Regions from separate parts of the Anoxybacillus kestanbolensis genome, predicted to be linked through region 3. Evidence: riboswitches for the same ligand, from Rfam matches in the RefSeq annotation. Region 3 holds a riboswitch; each other region holds the start of a gene.
What was found. Region 3 has a riboswitch for S-adenosylmethionine ahead of BO219_RS00410 (bifunctional homocysteine S-methyltransferase/methylenetetrahydrofolate reductase). Riboswitches for the same ligand answer to the same signal wherever they lie in the genome.
Positions count from the first base shown of each region.

Region 1: linked by a shared signal. The riboswitch ahead of metK (methionine adenosyltransferase) and the one ahead of BO219_RS00410 (bifunctional homocysteine S-methyltransferase/methylenetetrahydrofolate reductase) in region 3 are both predicted to bind S-adenosylmethionine.
Region 2: linked by a shared signal. The riboswitch ahead of mtnW (2,3-diketo-5-methylthiopentyl-1-phosphate enolase) and the one ahead of BO219_RS00410 (bifunctional homocysteine S-methyltransferase/methylenetetrahydrofolate reductase) in region 3 are both predicted to bind S-adenosylmethionine.
Region 4: linked by a shared signal. The riboswitch ahead of BO219_RS11920 (acetamidase/formamidase family protein) and the one ahead of BO219_RS00410 (bifunctional homocysteine S-methyltransferase/methylenetetrahydrofolate reductase) in region 3 are both predicted to bind S-adenosylmethionine.

Region 1 covers NZ_MQAD01000013.1:13,756-19,329, forward strand. The annotation lists gene desB (Delta(10) desaturase DesB) at 1-778, shown strand, start outside; gene BO219_RS08675 (N-acetylmuramoyl-L-alanine amidase) at 846-1,817, opposite strand; gene pckA (phosphoenolpyruvate carboxykinase (ATP)) at 1,933-3,519, opposite strand; SAM riboswitch class I at 3,693-3,801, shown strand; gene metK (methionine adenosyltransferase) at 3,922-5,127, shown strand; gene BO219_RS08690 (phosphatase PAP2 family protein) at 5,172-5,574, opposite strand, start outside.
Region 2 covers NZ_MQAD01000003.1:47,551-53,124, reverse strand. The annotation lists gene BO219_RS02035 (ZIP family metal transporter) at 1-502, shown strand, start outside; gene BO219_RS02030 (1,2-dihydroxy-3-keto-5-methylthiopentene dioxygenase) at 515-1,051, opposite strand; gene BO219_RS02025 (methylthioribulose 1-phosphate dehydratase) at 1,064-1,672, opposite strand; gene BO219_RS02020 (2-hydroxy-3-keto-5-methylthiopentenyl-1-phosphate phosphatase) at 1,669-2,325, opposite strand; gene mtnW (2,3-diketo-5-methylthiopentyl-1-phosphate enolase) at 2,325-3,545, opposite strand; SAM riboswitch class I at 3,606-3,713, opposite strand; gene BO219_RS02010 (pyridoxal phosphate-dependent aminotransferase) at 3,803-4,975, opposite strand; gene BO219_RS02005 (carbon-nitrogen family hydrolase) at 5,072-5,574, shown strand, end outside.
Region 3 covers NZ_MQAD01000001.1:65,348-70,921, reverse strand. The annotation lists gene BO219_RS00410 (bifunctional homocysteine S-methyltransferase/methylenetetrahydrofolate reductase) at 1-1,493, opposite strand, end outside; SAM riboswitch class I at 1,563-1,664, opposite strand; gene BO219_RS00405 (YajQ family cyclic di-GMP-binding protein) at 1,755-2,246, opposite strand; gene BO219_RS00400 (BMP family lipoprotein) at 2,414-3,379, shown strand; gene BO219_RS00395 (methyl-accepting chemotaxis protein) at 3,392-5,044, shown strand; gene BO219_RS00390 (DUF3941 domain-containing protein) at 5,072-5,197, opposite strand; gene BO219_RS00385 (DegV family protein) at 5,227-5,574, opposite strand, start outside.
Region 4 covers NZ_MQAD01000025.1:468-6,041, forward strand. The annotation lists gene BO219_RS11915 (bifunctional ADP-dependent NAD(P)H-hydrate dehydratase/NAD(P)H-hydrate epimerase) at 1-1,419, opposite strand, end outside; SAM riboswitch class I at 1,634-1,742, shown strand; gene BO219_RS11920 (acetamidase/formamidase family protein) at 1,946-3,250, shown strand; partial or broken gene BO219_RS11925 (pyridoxal-phosphate dependent enzyme) at 3,556-3,843, opposite strand; gene BO219_RS11930 (DUF4183 domain-containing protein) at 4,029-4,412, opposite strand; gene BO219_RS11935 (DUF4183 domain-containing protein) at 5,003-5,386, shown strand; gene BO219_RS11940 (DUF1450 domain-containing protein) at 5,493-5,574, opposite strand, start outside.

The DNA of each region.
Region 1 (5,574 bases), on a different contig from region 3:
TTGCACAGGTCCAAAGTTGTGGAGAAAATGGCATAACGCAACGCATCATGTGCATACACAACATGAGGAACTTGATCCGGATGCGTGGCCGACGATCAAACGTTTAGCTCAAAGTCGTTTCCTCCGTTGGATTTATCGCATTCCGTTTCCGATTCGTGCGGCTTTTTCGTTCTTGTCTTTAGCAGGGATGTTTACAGTTCATTCGCTTCATATGCTTCTTCATTTTTGGAAGGAGTTTGAAAAAGGAAGTCGTCGTGCCGTATTCTGGCAATTTGTCTTACCATGGTCGGTATGGATTGGATTATTGTTGATGATCGGAGTAGAAAAATGGCTCTTTGCGTTCGTTCTTCCACTACTTATTGGAAATGCGATCGTGATGGGATACATTTCAACAAACCATCGTTTAAATCCGCTCGTTCCAGTTAACGATCCATTAGCAAACAGCTTAACTGTCATCGTTCCAAAGTGGGTTGACGTATTGCATTTTAACTTTTCGCACCATACAGAACATCATTTGTTCCCAGCGATGAGTTCAAAATATTATCCGCTCGTTAAACAATATATTAAACAACTATGGCCGGATCGTTATTATGAAATGCCGATGACAAAAGCGTTAATTGCGCTATGGAAAACACCACGGCTTTATCACGAACAAACAGAACTAATTGAGCCGCGTGAAGGATATGTATACGGCACGCTTGGATATGGATTAAATATAGATGACCTTTCGCATAAAGTGAAGGAAAATGTTGTAGGAAAAATGGTGAAAGAAAAGTAAAGCGTCGCATCTCGGCGCTTTTTGTTTTCTTGCATGTTTTATTATAGGGGAAATATATAATTGAAAGCTATTTCATTTTTTCTTTTAATTTGCTTATGATGTAATTTTTCGTTTTTTCGTCATAAACGCCATGTCTATTGCCGCCTGAAAACATCAAGTTGACTCGTTTTACAGCATCTTGCGTTTTTTGACCGAACACGCCGTCTTCTGCTCCGCATTTAAAATGAATCGTATTTAACGCTTGCTGTAAGATGCGTACGTCCTCGCCACGATCGCCATATCGAAGTACTTTATTCGGAAGTTTATTAATCAGTTGTTCGATTGGATTTTGTTGCTTCGGTGTTTGATTAGATGGTTGTGATGGAGGGTTGGTTGCTTCTTTCTTTACTTGTTTTTCAATGATAATTTGTTGGCCAGGCTGTAACGTTCTTGGATTGACGTCAGGATTTAGACGCAATAACGTTTTGACGCTTACTCCTGTTTTTTGACTAATTGCCCATAGTGTATCCCCTTGTTCGATAGTATACAGTTTGACGTCTTCTTTTATTTCGATGTTTTCTTTTTCTGCTAATACTTGCGCATAGTTAAAACAAGGACATTGCTTCCATTCGTATCCTTTTAGTTCGTTATGTCCTTTCACATCTTTATAGTTTGGTAATATATTTACAAGTGTTTTGTATAACGCTTTTAGCGATTGTTTTTGTTCATTCGTCGGTTGTTGTGTGCGAAAATCACCTGTTAAACAAATGCCAATGCAGTAAGGGTTATGATTGCCGACATGGTAGCTAATCGTTTCTAAGTCGTTGCAAAAATGAATCGTTCCGTCTTGTTCAATGACAAAATGGTATCCAATTCCGGGCCATCCTTTACTAACGTGATAATTAGCAAACGCGAATGCGGAACCTGTTTTCGTTAAACTATGATGAATAATAATATGTGTTTTTTGTTGAATCGTCGTCTTTTTGTACGAACGTCCGGAACGAGTAGGGAGAAGATGGCGTATATCTTTTAATTGGGGGAGAGCAAGTAGTTCGTTCATTTTTTAGCCTCCTTTTGTTCGTTTTTATATACTACTATATGTTCCAATTTCGTAAATGGTTTGTACGAAACAATAAAAAAAGAAAAAAGCTGCCAAAACAGGCAGCTTTTGTTGTTTACGCGATTGGCCCACCGAGTTTTTCGATGCGTGGATCAACGTTTGTGAATTTTTTAAAGTTTTCCCGGAACTTCGCCGCAAGCTCTTTTGCTTTTTGTTCATATGCTTCCTGATCTGCCCATGTGCTTTTCGGTTGTAACACTTCATCAGGCACACCGGGAACGTGAAGCGGGATATGAAGACCGAAAATAGGATCTTGAACGGTTTCTACGTTGTTTAATTCTCCTTCTAACGCTGCTTTTACCATCGCGCGTGTATACGATAGCTTCATTCGTTCACCAACGCCGTATCCACCACCAGTCCAACCGGTGTTTACTAAAAACACTTGAACACCGTGGGCGTCAATTTTTTGACCAAGCATGTCTGCGTAACGCGTTGCAGGAAGCGGTAAAAACGGTGAACCGAAGCATGTAGAAAATGTTGCTTCCGGCGCTGTCACTCCGCGTTCTGTGCCCGCTAATTTGCTCGTATAGCCGCTTAAGAAATGGTACATTGCTTGTTCTTTCGTTAATTTACTAATTGGCGGCAATACGCCGAACGCATCTGCTGTTAAAAAGACGATTGTATGCGGATGGCCAGCAACGCTCGGCTGCACGATATTATCCATCGCTTCGAGCGGATATGCTGCGCGCGTATTTTCAGTTAATGTTGCATCGTCATAGTTTGGTATGCGCGTGTCTGGGTCAACGATGACGTTTTCTAATACAGAGCCGAAGCGAATCGCATCAAAAATTTGTGGCTCTTTTTCACGTGATAAGTTAATGCATTTGGCATAACATCCACCTTCAATATTAAAAACACCGTTGTTTGACCAACCGTGCTCGTCATCGCCAATTAGGCGACGGTTTGGATCAGCAGAAAGCGTTGTTTTTCCTGTACCAGATAAACCGAAAAAGAGCGCGACATCACCTTCTTGACCGACGTTTGCTGAACAGTGCATCGGGAAGATTCCTTGTTCTGGCAATAAAAAGTTCATGACAGAGAAAATGGATTTTTTCATTTCACCAGCATATTCTGTTCCACCAATTAGTACAGTGCGGCGCTCGAATGAGATGATAATAAACGTTTCTGAGCGCGTGCCGTCAATAGATGGATCAGCTTTAAATGTTGGTGCAGAAATGACTGTAAATTGTGGTTCATGTGTTTGTAATTCTTCCGCTGTTGGACGAATGAACAATTGATGAGCAAATAAGTTATGCCAAGCAAATTCGTTGACCACTTGAATCGGCAAACGATAAGCTGGATCTGCGCCTGCAAAGCCATTAAATACAAATAGTTCTTCTTTTGTCATTAAATAATCGATCACTTTGTTGTAAAGCTTATCAAATACCTCTTCAGAAATAGGTTGATTGACAGTTCCCCAATCAATTTTATGTTTCACAGACGGTTCTTCGACAATATATTTATCCTTTGGAGAACGGCCTGTATATTTTCCAGTTGTTGCACAAATTGCTCCTGATGAAGTTAGGATGCCTTCTTTCCGAGTTAGTACTTTTTCTACTAGTCGTGGTACAGATAAGTTATGAAAAACCCCATCCCTTTGTAAGAGTGTTGATAATTTGTTTGTCAGTTCAATGGAATTCATTGGACAAAACCTACCTTTGTTTGATTTATCTTTATGTAAAAAGTATAACACATTTTGATAAATAGTCCATACTAATTATTGTATTTTTCTTCAGTTTAATTTCAAAATAATCCATATAGAAAAACGTTGACTCGTTTCGTACGGATGTGGTATGATGCTGAAATGAACGGATACTCTTATCCCGAGTTGGTGGAGGGAGACAGGCCCGATGAAACCCAGCAACCGTCACATACGTGAAAAGGTGCTAACCTGTGGCAAGGGAACGCCCTTGAACGATAAGAGTGAAAGGCGCAGACAAATGCAAAAACCTTTCCTCTGAGGGAAAGGTTTTTTTCACGATAGACCATAATAAGAGGGATGAGTACCGTATCATTTGTCATTATACTGAGGAGGAATGTTTGAATGCCTAAACGTCGTCTGTTTACATCTGAATCTGTAACGGAAGGGCATCCGGATAAAATTTGTGACCAAATTTCCGATGCGATTTTAGATGCGATTTTAGCAAATGATCCAAATGCGCGTGTTGCGTGCGAAACGAGTGTAACAACAGGACTTGTTTTAGTGAGCGGAGAAATTACAACATCTACATATGTAGACATTCCGAAAATTGTCCGTGAAACGATTCGTGGAATTGGCTATACGCGTGCAAAATACGGTTTTGACGCAGATACGTGCGCCGTATTAACATCCATTGATGAACAATCTCCAGATATTGCGATGGGTGTTGATAAAGCGTTAGAAGCTCGTGAAGGACAAATGACAGATGAAGAAATCGAAGCGATCGGTGCAGGAGACCAAGGATTAATGTTTGGTTTTGCGTGCAACGAAACGAAAGAGCTTATGCCGCTTCCAATTTCACTTGCCCATAAACTTGCGCGCCGTTTAGCAGAAGTGCGTAAAGAAGACATTTTACCATACTTACGCCCGGACGGAAAAACGCAAGTGACAGTAGAGTATGATGAAAACGGCAAACCTGTACGCATTGATACGATCGTTGTTTCCACACAACATCATCCAGAAATTACGCAAGATCAAATTGTGCGCAACATTAAAGAACATGTCATTCAACCTGTCGTTCCAGCGGAGTTGATCGATGAAAACACAAAATATTTCATTAACCCAACAGGTCGTTTCGTCATCGGTGGTCCACAAGGTGACGCAGGGTTAACAGGACGCAAAATTATCGTTGACACTTACGGTGGTTATGCTCGTCACGGCGGTGGGGCTTTCTCAGGAAAAGACCCAACGAAAGTAGATCGCTCGGCAGCATATGCGGCTCGTTACGTAGCGAAAAACATTGTCGCAGCAGGTCTTGCGGATAAATGTGAAGTGCAATTAGCATATGCGATCGGTGTGGCGCAACCTGTATCGATCTCAATCGACACGTTCGGCACAGGCAAAGTATCTGAGGATGTATTAATTGAAGTGGTGCGCAACAACTTCGACCTTCGCCCAGCAGGCATTATTAAAATGCTCGATCTCCGTCGCCCGATTTATAAGCAAACAGCAGCTTATGGTCACTTCGGTCGCACAGATATCGACCTTCCTTGGGAGCGTACAGATAAAGCGGAAGCGTTAAAACAACAAGCGTTACAGTTAGCGAAGTAAGGAAAAGAGGAGAGTTACAAGATGTAGCTCTCCTTTCCTATTTTTTAAGTAAGAACAGAAAATGAAGCAATACCAAATAGCGTACCGAGCATACAACCGGCAAGTACATCAGACGGATAATGAAGCCCTAAATAAATGCGCGACACGGCAACGCTAACAGCAATAGGTAAAAGACAAACAGCAAGCGCTGGAGCGTATAGTAAAAACGGAACGATGACAGAAAATATTGCAGTCGTATGTCCTGATGGAAATGAATGGTCAGTTAATGGGTTTTTTGTTACTTTCGTTTTATGTAGTGAAATATACGGTCGTTTGCGAGGATATATTTTTTTCATCATTGCGACAGGAATATGGCTAAGTGCTAAGGCGATCGCACTTGCGATAGCAGTATCGCGCCATTCATCCCGCAATAGCCAAATGGCTAGCATAACCGATGTAATTGAAAAT
Region 2 (5,574 bases), on a different contig from region 3:
ACTTCTTGAAAACATCGTACCGCATATCGACTTAGCACATACAAAAAGCGGCATCAAAATGGATCAAAAAGCGCTGCTTGTCCTTACGGCGATTACGCTTCATAACATTCCAGAAGGTTTATCTGTTGGCGTGAGTTATGCCTCGGGGGAACAAAATCATATCGGGGATTTAATTGCGCTTGCGATCGGCTTTCAAAATGCACCTGAAGGATTGCTCGTTGCGCTTTTTTTATTTAACCAACATATATCAAAAGGAAAAGCGTTTTTCATGGCAACCGGGACGGGAATGATCGAGCTCGTCGCCTCCATCATCGGCTTTTATTTAACGTCCGTCGTCGACGCGCTCGTTCCGTACGGATTAGCGTTTGCGGCTGGTGCGATGTTGTTTATTATTTATAAAGAGTTAATCCCTGAAAGCCATGGCGACGGAAACGAACAATCATCGACGTATGCGTTTATTATCGGTTTGCTCGTTATGGTGTTTTTAATTGAAGCATTTTAAAAAGAAGGAGCGTTACGCCCCTTCTTTTTCTTCATACGGATGTGCCACCCAGCCAGATGGATCAATAAACAACCGCACCGCGACGACTTGGCGATCGTCCATTAACGTAAAGAAATGCGGGTTTCCTTCTGGTACAGAAATGACATCCCCTGCTTCAAGTTCAACGTCAAAGTAGCCTGTATTTTCGTCCCCTTTAATGACGAAAATGCCATGGCCAGCAACGATTGCACGCACTTCATCTTCTGTATGCGTATGCACTTGTTCAAATTTTTTCAATAGCTCTTCTAAATTTGGCGTTTGTTCGCACAAGGCGACGACGTCCCACGCTTGGTACCCTCTACGCTTCGCTAAATCTTCAATTTCTGTTTGAAACGTCGCTAAAATATCCGCCTTTTCTTCGTCTGTTAATACAAATTTGTTTTGAAGATGCGTTGGAAGTTTACTTGCATCCCAATGTTCGTACAACACCCCTTGCTTATTTAAAAACGTAGCGACGTTTTCCTTTCCTTCAATCACTTCACCTGTGTTGCGCACTTTAATAACTGCCATACATACTCCCCCTTATCGTTTTAAAAGTAGTAGTTTCACATAATATTGACATAAAAACTCGCATGCTTCTAAAAACTTTTTCGCTTCAAACGCATCTTTTCCCCATACGGTAATGCCGTGGTTGCGAATAAGTACCGCTCCGGCGTCCGCGTGCACATGTTTCGCAAACGCATCCGCTAACGTCGGAATATGGGCGAAATTCGGAATAATCGGAATACGAAATGCCGCATCTTCTTCCCATAATCCGAACGCTTTAATGAGTTCTTGATTTGTAAAAACGACTTCCCCTTCGTCACCGTACCATTCGGAAATAACGTTATTGTCAACGGTATGGACATGAAGCACACAACCAGCGTTCGTTTTATTGTAGATTTTAACGTGAAGAAGCGTCTCAGCTGACGGCTTTAAATGCGTCGCTTCGGCTGGCTGTCCGTCCGCACCGACGAGTAAAAAGTCTTCTGCTGTTTCTTTTCGTTTATCTTTTCCGCTAGCGGTCACAAGAAACGTAAGCGGCTCATCGCTCACCTTTAGCGACAAGTTGCCGCTCGTTCCCATAAACCAGTCGCGCTCCGCTAGTTCTCGTTTCACTTCCGCAAGTTCTTCCCATTTTTTTTGTCTCACACGATCACCTCGCTTTCTTGTAACGCGTCAATGACATCATAAAACGTCGTGAACGGTGTATGTGGCAAATGAAGCTCCCGGCATTTTTCAAGCAAAAAGTCGCGCGCGATGACGTAATCGGCTAGTTTCGCCGCCGCTAAATCGGTAATGGAATCGCCAATCACAATCGTTTTTGCCCCTTTTGGCGCGAGTTTACGAAGAAGCGACGGCTTGCAGCACCCGCATTCATTTTTGCAATGTTCATCGCACGCATACGGCCACGTAATGTGAATCGTTTCTCCGCTAAAGTCAGCGCTGTTACAAAAAATGCGCTCTTTTTCAACAAGTCCGTCTAACAGCGGATAAACGAAAAAGTCGATGCCGCCGCTCACGATATAAAGCGGAATTTCCCGTTCGTTTGTAAATGCGACAAAGTCGGAAAATCCGTCGCGAATGCGGGCAGTGTCAAGCAAAAATTGCACGATGTCTTCTTTTAGCGTCGTCGGCAATAGCGAAAACATACGTCCGACACCTTGTTGTACGGAACATCTTTGCGCAAGTACGTCATCTTTGATGGCCTCCCACTCGGGCGGAGCGAACTGTTTCATAAGCGCAATAATGTTGTCGTTTAACGTAATCGTTCCATCAAAGTCGCAAAAAATAATTGGCTTCATCAAGCGCTCCCCCATAAATCAAGCGCTTGTTGTAACGCTTCGTTTTCTTTTGCCGCATCATGAAGCGAACGACCAGCAAGCACCGCATCAACTGCGGCACGAAACGCTTGCCCGCCACCAATTGCCCCGCTCGGATGACCATGCACTCCGCCGCCTGCGTTAATGACGGAGTCGATGCCAAAATCGCGCACTAAAAGCGGCACAAGCCCCGGATGAATGCCGGCGGATGGCACAGGGAATGTGCGTAAAAACGGTTCTTCTTTCGTAAGTTCATGGGCAATCGCAACCGTCTGTTCTTTTTCAAGCGCGACACTTCCATACGGTGATGGGAAAAGCGAAAAATCCGCCCCGGCCATGCGCAATAGTTTTCCAAGAAGAAGCGCATAGCTAACTCCATATACGTGCGATGAGGCGATCGCGCCGCTAAACGACGGATGTGCCATAATCGGCAAGCGAATGTCATCGTCTTCACGAAGCGCTTGCAACACGTCAAGTCCGTATGTAAACACGTTAAACAACAACACGTCCGCCCCTAGCTCCGCCGCACGCTTCGCTTTGTCTTTTAGTTCAAACGTTTTACCTGTTAAATTGACCGCATATAACGTTCGATGCCCTGTTTGTTCGTACACCTCTTGTAGCGCTTGTTTTCCTGCGACAATGCGCTTTTCAAACGGCGTTAAGTCATTGTCAAATAAAATTTCATCGTCTTTCACGAGATCGACCCCACCGAGCGCTTGTAGTTTTAATTGTTCGGTGACGTATTGTAAATCACGCCCAATGACCGCTTTAAAAATGCTCATCACAAGCGGACGGTCAAAAACGCCAAGCTTTTCGCGTATGCCGTCAATGCCAAAGCGCGGGCCCGGAAACGCACGCTTCAGTTCGTCAGAAAACGTTAAATCAACAAGTTTAATCGTTCCGTCAAGCGACAATTTTCCAAACGTCGTCGTCAAAATCGCTGGAAAATCGGCGCTAAAATTGACGCTCGGATACGAAATGCGCACGAGGGCACGCTTTAGTCTTTTGCCAAAAAACGTATTGACCCGCTCATCTTCTTCGAGCTGTTCAATGGACTGAACAACGCCTTTATGTTTTTTCAACTGCTCTTGTTCAAGCTGCGGCAAATCGGTCCACGACCCGACAGTCAATCCAAGCGCAATCCCTTCCGCTTTTTTCACTAAGTCTTTGTCGTCATGAATCAAATATGTTGCGGTAATCATCTTCCCACTCCTTTACAAATAAAAAACCTCTTCATAAGAAGAGGCTCAATCGTTCGTCTCTTCTTATCTCTCAGCTCATTGCTGCGAGAATTAGCACCGTGCTTAACACTTGTTAAGTCGGTTGCCGGGCTTCATCGGGCTCGTCCCTCCACCTACTCTTGATAAGAATTCGCAATGTATAAAATTTTTCAAACAGTTCGTTTTTCACAAATTTAATTCGAATTATGACAGCACATGCCGATTTTGTCAACGATTTTTTAAAAAAGTTGCAACCGCCCGATGCGTTCCGCTGCTTCTTGAAGTCTTGCTTCGCTTGTGAGCAGCCCTGTGCGCACATAGCCTTCCCCATGTTCGCCAAACCCAATGCCCGGAGCGACCGCCACGTGCGCTTTTTGAAGCAAAAGGTCAGCAAACGTTTCCGACGTATAGCCGTTTGGCACCGGAAGCCAAGCGAAAAACGAACCTGCTGGCGCTTGCACATTCCAGCCGATGTCACGCAATGCATGAACGAACGTGTTTCTTCTTGCTTCATACGTCGCGACAAGCTCGGCGACGCATTGTTGCGAATCAAGTAGTGCGACTGCTGCCGCTTCTTGAATCGCCCCGAACATGCTGACGTATAAATGGTCTTGTAATACGTTGATCGCTTCGATCATGCTTTCGTTACCGACCGCAAAACCGATGCGCCATCCTGCCATATTGTACGTTTTTGAGAACGTATAAATTTCAATGCCGACGTCTTTGGCCCCTTCGACTTGTAAAAAGCTTACTGGCTTTTTCCCGTCAAAGCCGATCGCTCCGTATGCGAAATCGTGTACAACACCGATACGATGTTTTTCAGCAAACGAAACGGTTTGTTGAAAAAACGATTTCGTTGCGGTTGCGCCGGTCGGATTGTTCGGATAGTTTAAAAACATCAGTTTCGCCTTGCGAACGACATCTTTGTTTAGCTCCTCGTAATTAGGTAAAAAGCCGTTTTCCGCCCGTAGCGGCATCATTTCCATGCGCGCCCGCGCAAGCACGACCCCCGACCAATAGTCTGGATAACCAGGGTCAGGAACGAGCACAACATCGCCCGGATTTAATAAGCAAAGCGGCATTTCAACAAGCCCTGCTTTTCCGCCAAACAAAATAGCGACTTCTTTTTCAGGATCAATCGTCACGCCATACTCGCGTTTATAAAACGTCGCGACTGCTTCTTTCAAAAACGAATAGCCGCGAAATGGTGAATATTTATGATACATAGGCTTTGCTACCGCCTGTTGCATCGCGCTTACAATGTGCGCTGGTGTCGGCTGATCTGGATTTCCTTGTCCGAGATTAATGACATCATGCCCTTCGGCAATGACTGCGTTCACTTTTTGCACGAGCGAAGCAAAAAATTGCTTCGGAAGTTGCTGTAACAAGTTCGATTGCGGAAATGTTTTCATTTTTCACACCTACTTCACAAAAAGGTTGAAATTCTAGTCAAGAATCATATATCGTAAAAATCAAAATGTAAAGAAAATTTTTTTGAGGTGAATGAGATGAATATCGCTTGCGTACAAATGGACATTGCGTTTGGAGCACCGGAAAAAAATAAACAAACAGTCGTGCGCTACATGGAACAAATCGCGAAAGAAGCCGATGTCGTCGTTTTACCTGAACTATGGACGACAGGTTACGATTTAACGAGACTTGCTCATATTGCCGATGAAAACGGCGAACAAACGAAAGCGTTTCTTTCCGAACTTGCCCGCACGTATCATGTGCATATCGTCGGTGGATCGGTCGCGAAAAAAGTGGCGGACAACATAACGAATACGATGTATATCGTCCATCGAAACGGCGATGTCGTTTGTGAATATAACAAACTTCATTTGTTTAAATTGATGGATGAGCATGTATATTTACAAGCGGGAGAAACGACCGGGCTATGTTCGCTCGATGAAACGACGTGTGCGGGGGTCATTTGTTATGACATTCGCTTTCCAGAATGGATTCGCGCGCATACGCTAAACGGTGCGGAAGTGTTATTTGTCGTTGCGGA
Region 3 (5,574 bases):
CTATAAAGCGGTTGTGTTAAAAAATAATGGGCACCACATTCAATTTTTTTCTCGAGCCGTTTCACCGCTTTATCTAAATGGCGCACGTTCGGGTTAAAGGCAGCGGCGATCGAAAAGTTCGTTTTTTGTCCGAGCGGTTTGCCCGAATACGAAAGCCCTTCGTTAAATTGCCGAATTAACGAAATAAGGTCAAATGACGATAAATCGTATACGGACGTTGCCCCCGGAAAGTCGCCGACTTTCGATGGATCGCCGGTTAAAGCAAGCACATCGGTCATGCCGAGCGTATGAAGCCCCATTAAATGCGACTGTAGGCCGATTAAGTTGCGATCGCGGCATGTAATGTGAATGAGCGGGCGCATGTTCAGTTGTTGTTTGACGATCGTTCCGACAGCGACGTTGCTAATGCGTGGTGTCGCCAGCGAGTTGTCGGCGAGCGTTAGCGCATCAATATGTGCTTCTTTTAACGCTTTTGCGCCTTCTAAAAATTTCGTTAAGCCGAGTTTTTTCGGCGGGTCAAGCTCGACGATAATTGACCGACGCATGCGCGCGATGTCAGCTAGGGAAGGTGCAGATGTTTGTTCCGCTTCTTGAACGGTGATTGTATGCCGCTGTTTGACTTCCTTTTTATATACAGGTGTGCGGTCAGAAAGGGCGCGAGCGATGGCGGCAATATGTTTTGGCGTTGTGCCGCAACAGCCGCCGATGAGGCGCACCCCTTGATCGCGAAACGCACGAGCGGTTTCTTCAAAATATTGTTCGCTCGTTTCGTAAACGAATCGCCCGTCGCGATATTGCGGCAAGCTTGCGTTTGGGTATACAGATAAAAAGGCGCGCGATGGAATCGGCACTTCTTCAAGCGAGCGCAACATATGATATGGGCCGAGATGGCAGTTTAAGCCGACGACATCGGCGCCAAGCTGTTCGAGTTGATACAGCGCATCTGCAAGCGGCATGCCATGTTGTAAGACGCCAATGTCGTGCAATGTGACGTGGGCGATGATCGGCAACGTTGTTTCTTGGCGAGCGATGGACAGAACAGTTTGCAATTCTTCAAAATCGTAATACGTTTCAAGTAAAAGCCCATCAACATTTTCGTTTAACAAGACGTACAGCTGTTCACGAAACGTTCGTTTCACTTCTTCAAGGGAAATCGTACTTTTGTTTGTGCTGCGCAATCCTCCGATCGTACCGAGCACGTAGGCGCGTCCTTTTGCGGCTTGTTTCGCAAGACTGACCGCTGCTTCGTTTATTTTTTTTACGTCATCTTGTAGCCCGTAACGCGCCAGTTTGACGTAGTTAGCGCCGTATGTGTTCGTTTGAATGATTTCAGCACCTGCATCAATATACGCTTCATGAATATGAACGATTTCTTCAGGTTTTGTGACGTTTAATTCTTCAAAACAACGATCGATGCCGTGTGCATATAATAACGTGCCCATCGCTCCGTCCGCGATGACGATGCGTTCTTTTAAGTCATTTAACAATCCCACGTCCATTCCTCCATTTCTCCGTTTAAAGTAAAAAAGTCTTCCTCATAAGAAGAAGACGTGAAGCGCTCCTTCTTATCTTCCAAGCGAATCGCTTGCTGGACTTAGCACCTTGACGATCGTCAGGTTGCTGAAGGTTCATCGGGCCAGTCCCTCCCCTTCTCTCGATAAGACGTTGTATGAAGTTATTCATAAATGTAACTGATTTTTTAGAAATATTCAACTATTTTTAATTAGAAAAGAAAAAGAAGGCAGCGCGCCTTCTTAACGGTAGTTGACGAATTGGACGTCGATCGGTAAATCTGCTTCGCGAATCGCGGCGATTACTTTTTGCAAATCGTCTTTACTTTTGCCGCTGACGCGAATTTGGTCTTCTTGAATTTGACTTTTTACTTTTAACCCTGTATTTTTAATGATTGTGTTAATTTTTTTCGCGTTGTCTTTGTCGATGCCTTGAACGAGTTTCGCACGCTGGCGCACCGTTCCGCCAGACGCAGCTTCCACTTTTCCGTATTGAATGTTTTTTGTAGGGACGCCACGTTTAATAAGTTTGCCGATGAGCACATCTTTCAGTTGTTCAAGCTTAAATTCATCGTCAGAAATGAGAATAAGCTCATCTTTTTCAAGCGAAATGTCGCTTTTGCTCCCTTTAAAGTCGTAGCGGTTTTGAATTTCTTTTAACGCGATGTTGACGGCGTTTGTGACTTCCGACAAATCGACTTTTGACACGATATCAAATGAACTTTCTTTTGACATATTGATCACCTCGGCATAAATTCGTTGTGTTTCCATTATAGTCGATTGTTGGCATACGAACAACTTTACAAAATTTTTATATATAAAAAGTAAACAAAACGTCGAACGATGTCGATATAATAAATGAAGTGAGATTTAATCGAATAGTAAGGAGATGAGGAAATTTTATGAAAAAAGTATTTTCACTCATCGTGGCAATCGTTTTGCTCGTTGCCGCAGGGTGTTCACAAACGAGTTCCTTTCAACCGAAAGAGCGAATAAAAGTGGGCATTATGTTGTCGGACGTCGGACTCGGTGATCAATCGTTTAGCGATTCGGCGTTTAAAGGATTGATGAAGGCGCGTGATGAACTTGGCGTCTTTTTTGATTATCGCGAGTTAAAAGAAACGGGAACGTATGAAAAAGGGCTAACGGAACTTGTTGAAGCTGGAAACGATCTCGTCATCGGACTTGGGTTTATGGTGCAACAAGATTTAGAAAAAGTCGCGAAAAAATATCCGAAACAACAATTTATATTAATTGATGCGGTGTCTGATTTACCAAACATCACTTCGATTACGTTTAAAGAAGATGAAGGAAGCTTTTTAGCGGGCGTCGTCGCTGGCATGTTGACGAAAACGAACAACGTTGGCTTTGTTGGCGGAGCGGATGTACCTTTAATTCGCAAATTTGCAAACGGCTTTATTCAAGGGGTAAAAGCGGTGAAGCCAGAAGCGAAGGTACAAGAAGTGTACGCAGGCAATTTCGGTGACGACAAGCTCGGAGCAAACATCGCAAAACAAATGATTGCTGCTGGCGCAGATGTGTTGTATGCGGCGGCTGGGTTTACAGGCGTCGGGGTGCTACGCGAGGCAGAGATGAATAAAAAATATGCGATCGGTGTCGATAGCGACCAATATTTTTATGCGGAAAAAGCGGTTGTGACATCGATGTTAAAAAATGTCGATGTGGCGCTATATACGGTTATTCAACAATATGTCGAAAAGAAAGAAGTGCCTAAAGGGACGGTCGAACTCGGCTTAAAAGAAAACGGTGTTGATTTAGCACCGATTCGCGTTGTGACATTCACTCCAGAACAACAAGCAACGCTTGAAAAATGGAAAGAAAAAGCGACGAACGGCATCGCACAATAAAGGAGGGATACGATGTCCATTAAACAGCGATTGTTATTTCATTCATTAGCCACGCCAGTTATTGCGGGCGCCATTATTGTGTTTATTATTATGAATATGCTGTCGATTCAATCGTCCAATCAAGATTTTGTGCCACTCATGATGAAGGCGCAACATTTACAAGCAGAATTGAAGGCGACGAAGCAAAGTTTAAGCAACTATGCGTATAGCCCGACAGAAGGGAATAAACAAGAAGTGCTTGTTCATTTAGCGGAATCGGAAAAGCTACTTCAAGCGTTAAATAAAGGATTAACTCAACCGTATTTCCGTTCTGCACTTGAACAGGCGAATAAAAAATTTGCGGCGCTTGATGCGGAATCGAAAGCGGCACTTGATGCGCGAAATGTAGCGGAAATTCGCCGCCAATCGATGCGGGCAGAAGGAGTATTAAACGACATATACGTCGTGAGCACGTATGTCGCTGAATATTATACGTATATGCAACAAACGTTACAAAAGCAAATTTCAGGCGTCATTACCATTTCGCTCGTTGCGATTGTCATCGTGTTATTGTTTGCTGGATTTAGCGGATTCCGTCTAACGCAAAAAATTACAACGCCGCTCAAAAAAATTGCTGAAAACGCGAAGCAAATCGCAAGCGGCAATTTGCGCATCGAGCCTGTGAAATATAATGGGAAAGATGAGCTTGCTGATTTAAATGCAGCGTTTACAACGATGGCTGATCAACTAAACGGTTTGCTTCAGTCGGTCGATACAGTAAGTAAGCAAGTCGAGACGTTTGCGAAAGAAATTGATGAAGAAACAAAAATGTTAACAGAAATTAACAATCAAGTCGCTGTCTCGACGAATGAATTATCCGCTGGGGCGCAAAGCATTTCGGAAGACTTGCAAAGTGCAGTACAGCTCATTGAACGCATGGAAGGAACTGTACAACAAAACGTTGCGCGTACGGAACAAGCGGCGCGTTATAGTGACGAAGCGGTAGAAGCGATTGTGCACGGTCAAGCAGCGTTAGCAGAACAAAAAGCATTTATTGATGAAAATGCAAAGGCGACCGCCTCAATCGAACAATCGACGGAACAGTTTGCGACGTATGCAAGCAAAATTGAAGATATGGCAAAAGCGGTATCTGATATTGCGACACAAACGAACTTATTGGCGTTAAATGCAGCGATTGAAGCAGCACGAGCAGGAGAAGCGGGGAAAGGGTTTGCCGTCGTTGCTGAAGAAGTGCGCAAACTTGCAGAAGAATCGTCGAAAGCGACAAATCAAATTTTTGAGATGGTGCAGCTCATTCAATCGGGGTTAACGAATGTGACCGAGGCGGTTCGCCGTGGGGTAAATATTGCGGAAGCGCAAACGAAAGCGATTGAGATGACAACCGATGCGTTTGCACAAATTGAAAGTAAAGTACAACATATTACAACAGACATGCAAGCGCTTGTGATCGGTATGGACGAATCGAAAGAGCTTGGTAAAAACGTCTTGCAAAACGTCGAAAGCATTAGTGCCGTTGTCGAACAGTCCGCAGCAGGTAGCGAAGAAATTGCTGCGTCGATGGTTGAGCAATTAGAAGCGTTCAAAAAAATGAGCGAAAAAGTGACGACGTTGCGCCAACTAACAGACGACTTACAAAAAATGATGGCAAAGTTTCAAATGAAGTAAAAAAGATGCTCCGCGCGAGCATCTTTTTTACAAATGGTTCGTTTCTTTTGAATAGGCGCGTTTGCCAGCTTGGCGGTTTTTTTCGCGCTCCATATTTTTCTCGTGTCGTTTCGCGTTATTGTCTTTTGCTTTTTTGTCGTTATCGCTCGTCATATGTTCGCCCCCTTTAAAGGGTAGTGTAGTCATTGCGCAAGCTGTTTATTCAAGAAAAAGAGGGCGATCGTTCCCGGTCCGGCGTGTGCTCCGATGGCGCCGCCGATTTCAGAAATGAAAAATTGTTTGCAGCCGAACGTTTCTTCAATCATCGCTTTTAGTTCGAGCGCCGTTTGTTCGTCATCGCCATGGCTAATGCCGATGAGCTGGTTTTGTACGTCTGCTCCGCGCTCTCGCATGATCTCGACCATGCGCTTTAGCACTTTCTTCCGCCCACGCACTTTTTCAATCGGAATCAACTTCCCATCTTCGACATGAAGAAGTGGTTTAATGTTTAGTACCCCACCGACAAATGCTGCTGTTTTGCTGACGCGACC
Region 4 (5,574 bases), on a different contig from region 3:
TCCATGCACGAACACGGCATTGCAAATTGCTTCTTGAATGTTGTCGTGCTGCATGATAAACGCAAGAATGATTCCAGTGAGTACATCGCCGCTTCCGCCTTTTGCTAACGCTGGATTTCCGCTTGTATTCACGTATTGCTTTCCATCTGGAGTCGTGACAATGGTGTAAGGTCCTTTTAACACAAGGTAAACACCATTGCTCATTGCAAATTGCTTTGCAATGCCAAAACGGTCTCTTTCGACATCGTCAATGGAAACGCCAAGCATTCGCGCCATTTCTCCAGGATGCGGCGTTAAAATCGTCGCTTCTGTTCGTTCACGTATTATCGAAACATAATCGTTCCAAAAATATAACGCATCCGCATCAAGAACGACTGGAACATCTTGGCATAGCACCTTTTGGACAACACTTTTCGCTCCCATCGTTCTCCCCATGCCCGGTCCTGCGGCAATCGCGTCAACATCCAAGGTGATCAAATCGATTTCCCCGGCAAAGCAGCCGTTCAACGATGAACACGGATGATACATCACCTCTGGAATATGGGTGGCGACAACGGGATAAACATCATCCGGAACAGCCATTGTCAGCAATCCAGCTCCGCTTCTTAAAGCCGCTTTTGCGGTCATAATGACAGCGCCTGTCATATTTCGCGAGCCGCCAATTACAAGCCCTTTTCCATAAGTACCTTTATGGGACGAACGCTTTCTTACCGGCAGCGTTCTTGCAACAGCCGCCTCACTCCATAGTCGGCGAAACTCGGCATTTTTTTCTAGAGAAAGCGGCGGAATACCAATATCGACTACGATTAATTCACCATAGTAATCAGCTGTTGGAAAAGTATATGCACTTAGCTTTGGATATTGAATCGTAATCGTTACATCCGCCTGAATCGCTGTTTCCACCGCTCCGCCGTCCGCCGGAATTCCGCTTGGTACGTCAATGGCATACACAACAAGCTCCTTTGCTTCGTTCACTTTTTCAATGATTTCTTTATATGGAGAGCGCAATGCCCCATTTATGCCAATTCCAAGCAAAGCGTCAATGATCACGTCATAATGACGTAATTGTTCGATAAATTCCTTCTCATTTCCTATGTAATTCTTTACTTCATATCCCGAATTTTCATAGATTTCAAGTGCTTTTTTCGCCGCGCCTTTTACTTTTTCCTTTGGCGGTATTAACCATAAATCCGTCGTATAACCATAACTCTTTAGCACCCTCGCAACAACAAACCCGTCGCCGCCATTGTTTCCTGTTCCTGCTAATACAGCGACGCGCTGAGCAGGTTGAATTCGTTCCAGCAAAACTGTAGCGACAGCTTGTCCGGCATTTTCCATCAACGATTCTTCACTCATGCCGATTTGCTGAATGGTATATCGATCAATCGCGTACATTTCTGAAGCAGTCACAACGCGCATGAAGATCACCCCGCAAATTTTTAATCTCATACAAGTATTTTAAATCACTTTTTCCTATTACGTATAGTTTACTAACCATGTTGACGTTCTTCCCTGCCTATATGAAAAACTCGTTAAAAAATTTTTTTCTATATACACCAAGAATGTAAGCGTTATCTTCCGTTGACATAGATAAAAATATATTATTATTGTTGTAAAAATTGAATACGATCACCGCTTATCAAGAGTGACCGAGGGAACAGGCCCTATGACGTCCGGCAACCTCCTTATAACAGGAACGGTGCCAAATCCTGCAGAATGGCTTTCATTCTGAAAGATAAGTCGTGTACAATAGATACCCGATGGGGCCGTCCGAAAAGTAGTATTTAATCCCGAAATCTAAAAAAAGCAAACCAAAAGAATGCTGTAAAATCAACATTCTTTTGGTTTTAATTTTGGCGGATTTTCAACTAAAATTGATACATTTGGCTTATTCCCTTATAATTGCTATCAATAAGTAAATATTTTTTTAAATGGGGGAGAAAATATGGAAGCGAAACAAACGGTATTTGTGAATGAATTTACGAATGGGATTTTAGATCCCAATGGTGAAATGCTTGGACCTGTAAAAGATGGCGGGTATATTATTGCTAATACTGCTCCTGGGTGTTGGGGACCGATGATTACACCTTGTATCCGTGGCGGTCATGAGGTAACTAAACCTGTTTTTGTAGAAGGAGCAGAAGTGGGAGACGCTATTGCCATTAAAATTAAATCAATCCGTGTAACTTCAATCGCCACTTCATCGGGAAATGATAAGCCGGTAGAGGGAAGATTTTTAGGGGATCCATTTGTTGCTGTAAAATGTCCTAAATGCGGAACGCTATATCCGGAGACTAAGATTGAGGGAATAGGCCAAGAGGCCATTCGTTGTGCAAATTGTGGTGCAGATGTATCACCATTTGAATTTACTAATGGTTATACGATCGCTTTCGATTCCAACAAGAATATAGGAGTTACTTTGCATAAAGAGGCAGCAGAACAGATTGCTAGAGAAGGTCGCTATTATATGGCGACACCTGATAATTCAGTACAAAATCCGATTGTAACATTTGCTCCGCACGATTTGGTTGGAACAGTTGCAAGAGTTCGCCCATTCTTGGGTCAGCTTGGTACGACACCTGCACGGCCTTTACCAGATTCCCATAATGCCGGGGATTTTGGTCAGTTTTTAATAGACGCTCCGCATGAATATGCTATAACACGGGAACAATTAAAAGATCGTACCGATGGACATATGGATATTAATCGGGTACGGGAAGGCGCTGTTCTCATTTGTCCTGTAAAAGTGCGAGGCGGTGGTGTTTACCTCGGGGATATGCACGCTATGCAAGGAGATGGTGAAATAGCAGGGCATACGACTGATGTAGCCGGAATAGTAACTCTTCAAGTGAAAGTCATTAAAGGTTTAAATATTGATGGTCCTATTCTTTTACCTGTAGAAGAGGATCTTCCTTATCTGGCAAAACCTATTACTAAGAAAGAAAAAGAGATGGCACTTGATATAGCGGAACAATGGGGTGTAAAAAAATTAGAGGAATCCCTCCCTATTTCCTTTATTGGAACGGGGGCAAACTTAAATGAAGCAACTGAAAATGGTTTAAAAAGAGCCGCCGAGGTTTTAGGGATTACGGTTCCGGAAGTAATGAATCGGGCAACGATTACAGGTTCTATCGAAATTGGTAGACATCCAGGCGTAGTAACGGTAACGTTCTTATGCCCTGTAAAATATCTAGATAAGATTGGCATTACTCAATTAGTACGCGATCAATATCCCCATTCTTTAGGGTAGTTTATATAGAATCACATGGTAGTCGTAATTATGTCAGGGAAGTACTTAACACAATTTAATGCAAGAACAGACAGCTATTGTTGTTCTTAGGAACAAGCAAAATTATAAAGATACCCCATACCGCGATGAAGGGGTATGGGGTTGTTTTTTGTACATTTCTTATTTTATACAACCAAACGGAACTTTTCTAAATGTCGAATCATTTCCTTTCCAATTTCAATGGAAGCAGTTGCGGCTGGAGAAGGGGCATTTAAAATATGAATAGAACGGTTGCCATACGAACAGTGCCTGGCACCGTTTGATTGAATCGTGCAATCCATGCCAAACATTGCACAAGCTGTCGCTGTGGCGACACCGTGCTGTCCCGCACCTGTTTCAGCGATTACGCGCTTCGCCCCCATTCGTTTCGCAAGCCAAATTTGTCCGATGACATTATTAATCTTATGTGAACCGGTATGGTTTAAATCTTCGCGTTTCAGATAGATTTTTGCTCCGCCTAACCGCTCGGTAAGCCGAGCCGCAAAAGTAAGCGGATTTGCACGGCCGACATACTCCTTTAAGTAAAATTTAAATTCTTCGTTAAACTCGTGATCGATTAGAACGGGATAAATATTATTGGTAGAAGGATTATTTTACAGTTGACTGACTTCACATTCTTTGCCTGCTTAATTAGAATGAGGAAGAATTGGAACGAATCATAAAAATAAATCCTTTCTAGGTGTATGACGAAAATTTGTCTACCTGCTAGAAAGGAAAGTATGAAAAGAGAATATATCATTTAAATGCCTGCTTTTATCGTAATAAATTGAAGAATGATCGGAGCACCCGCCATTGGAGTGTCAGCAGACTTTAAAGTCAGCATTCCTTCTTGAACTTCATATAGGTTTTTAGGTTGTAACACTCCATTGATAAATAAATTAATAAACGATACCTTCGTCGGGTCTAATATTCCTTTATTTCCATATTCAACTAATTCATCCGCATTCGTATAAACTGTTTTTATTCCGTCTGATATAGCATTATATTGGTAAGTATCCACTTGTAAAACTTGAGGGGGAATTTTAATAGTAAAGCAAATTTGAACGATTGATGTGGTGTTTATCCAATCATAAACTTTTGGAACAGCAATGATATGTTTCTGATATTTATTATCTCGTTTCATTGATACCACCCAAATTGAAAATTTAGTAAATACACCCTATTTGAAATAAGGCGATAAATTAGAGTGAAACACTCCTTTCTTCCCGCAATAAAAGATTTCAAAACACACTTTCCCCATATGCGACATCTTTTTAAGAATGGAATTGTGCAAATGGATTTATACATTATATGCAAAATGAATAAATAAAGTGAACATGAAGCTAGATTAAATATAATAAACGATTCATTTCATATTTTTCAATCACTGGCACAGATTCATCATTTTTTGCATTTTATTTTTACTTTTTACGAACTATATATAATTTTCCAACATATTTAAAAAGCGAGCCGAACCCTGGTTGATTTTCATGTTTAATTCATATGTTCAAAGTTTAAGTTAGAGTTATATATGACAAACGGCTAAAGCAATTCATGTAAATCAGTCATATTATAAATTGAAAATGTTTTTGATAATCAACAAATGTAGACAACATCTATACACGTCAAACAACTAATCGATTTTTCTGACATATCAGATGTCATCTTACATTTGATTTTTATTATCTTAAACATTCAAATCAATCAATTTTTCAAAGAAAGGGGGATACACATATGGCTCTTCAACTCATGAAACTTTTCGTTTCTGCTTCCACGACAACGGATGCAGTACCAACCGACACAAGATTTTTCTATGTTACAACAGCAGAAACAGCTGCGGGCTCGACATTAACAATCGATGCAGCAGATTTTTTTCAAGATGATGGAACAGCCGCTACAACTCTACCAACTTTAGCAGCCAATAATAGTTACTATAATGTTTATATTAACGGTGTTTTACAAATGGACGATATCTCGACATATACACCAGGTGCCACAACTGTCGGATCGCTTGCGATTAATGTTCCTGCTGGCGGTGATCCAATACCTGCTGGTACACCTATCGTGTTAGAAATTGTTCAATTTGCTCCATCGTCGACAACAACTGTTACAACATAATAGCTATCAAATTCCCGTGAACCTCTCCCGCCTGCACGTTATTTTTTAGAGGCGGGAGACTTTCTCGGTGAATATGTTAAAAATACAAACACTGACTATTGTTATCTTATTTCCTGCTGCATCTGTTACCTCGAAATTTCCACCATTCTTCTGATATACGATGATTCACTTCATAATAAAGTTCATCG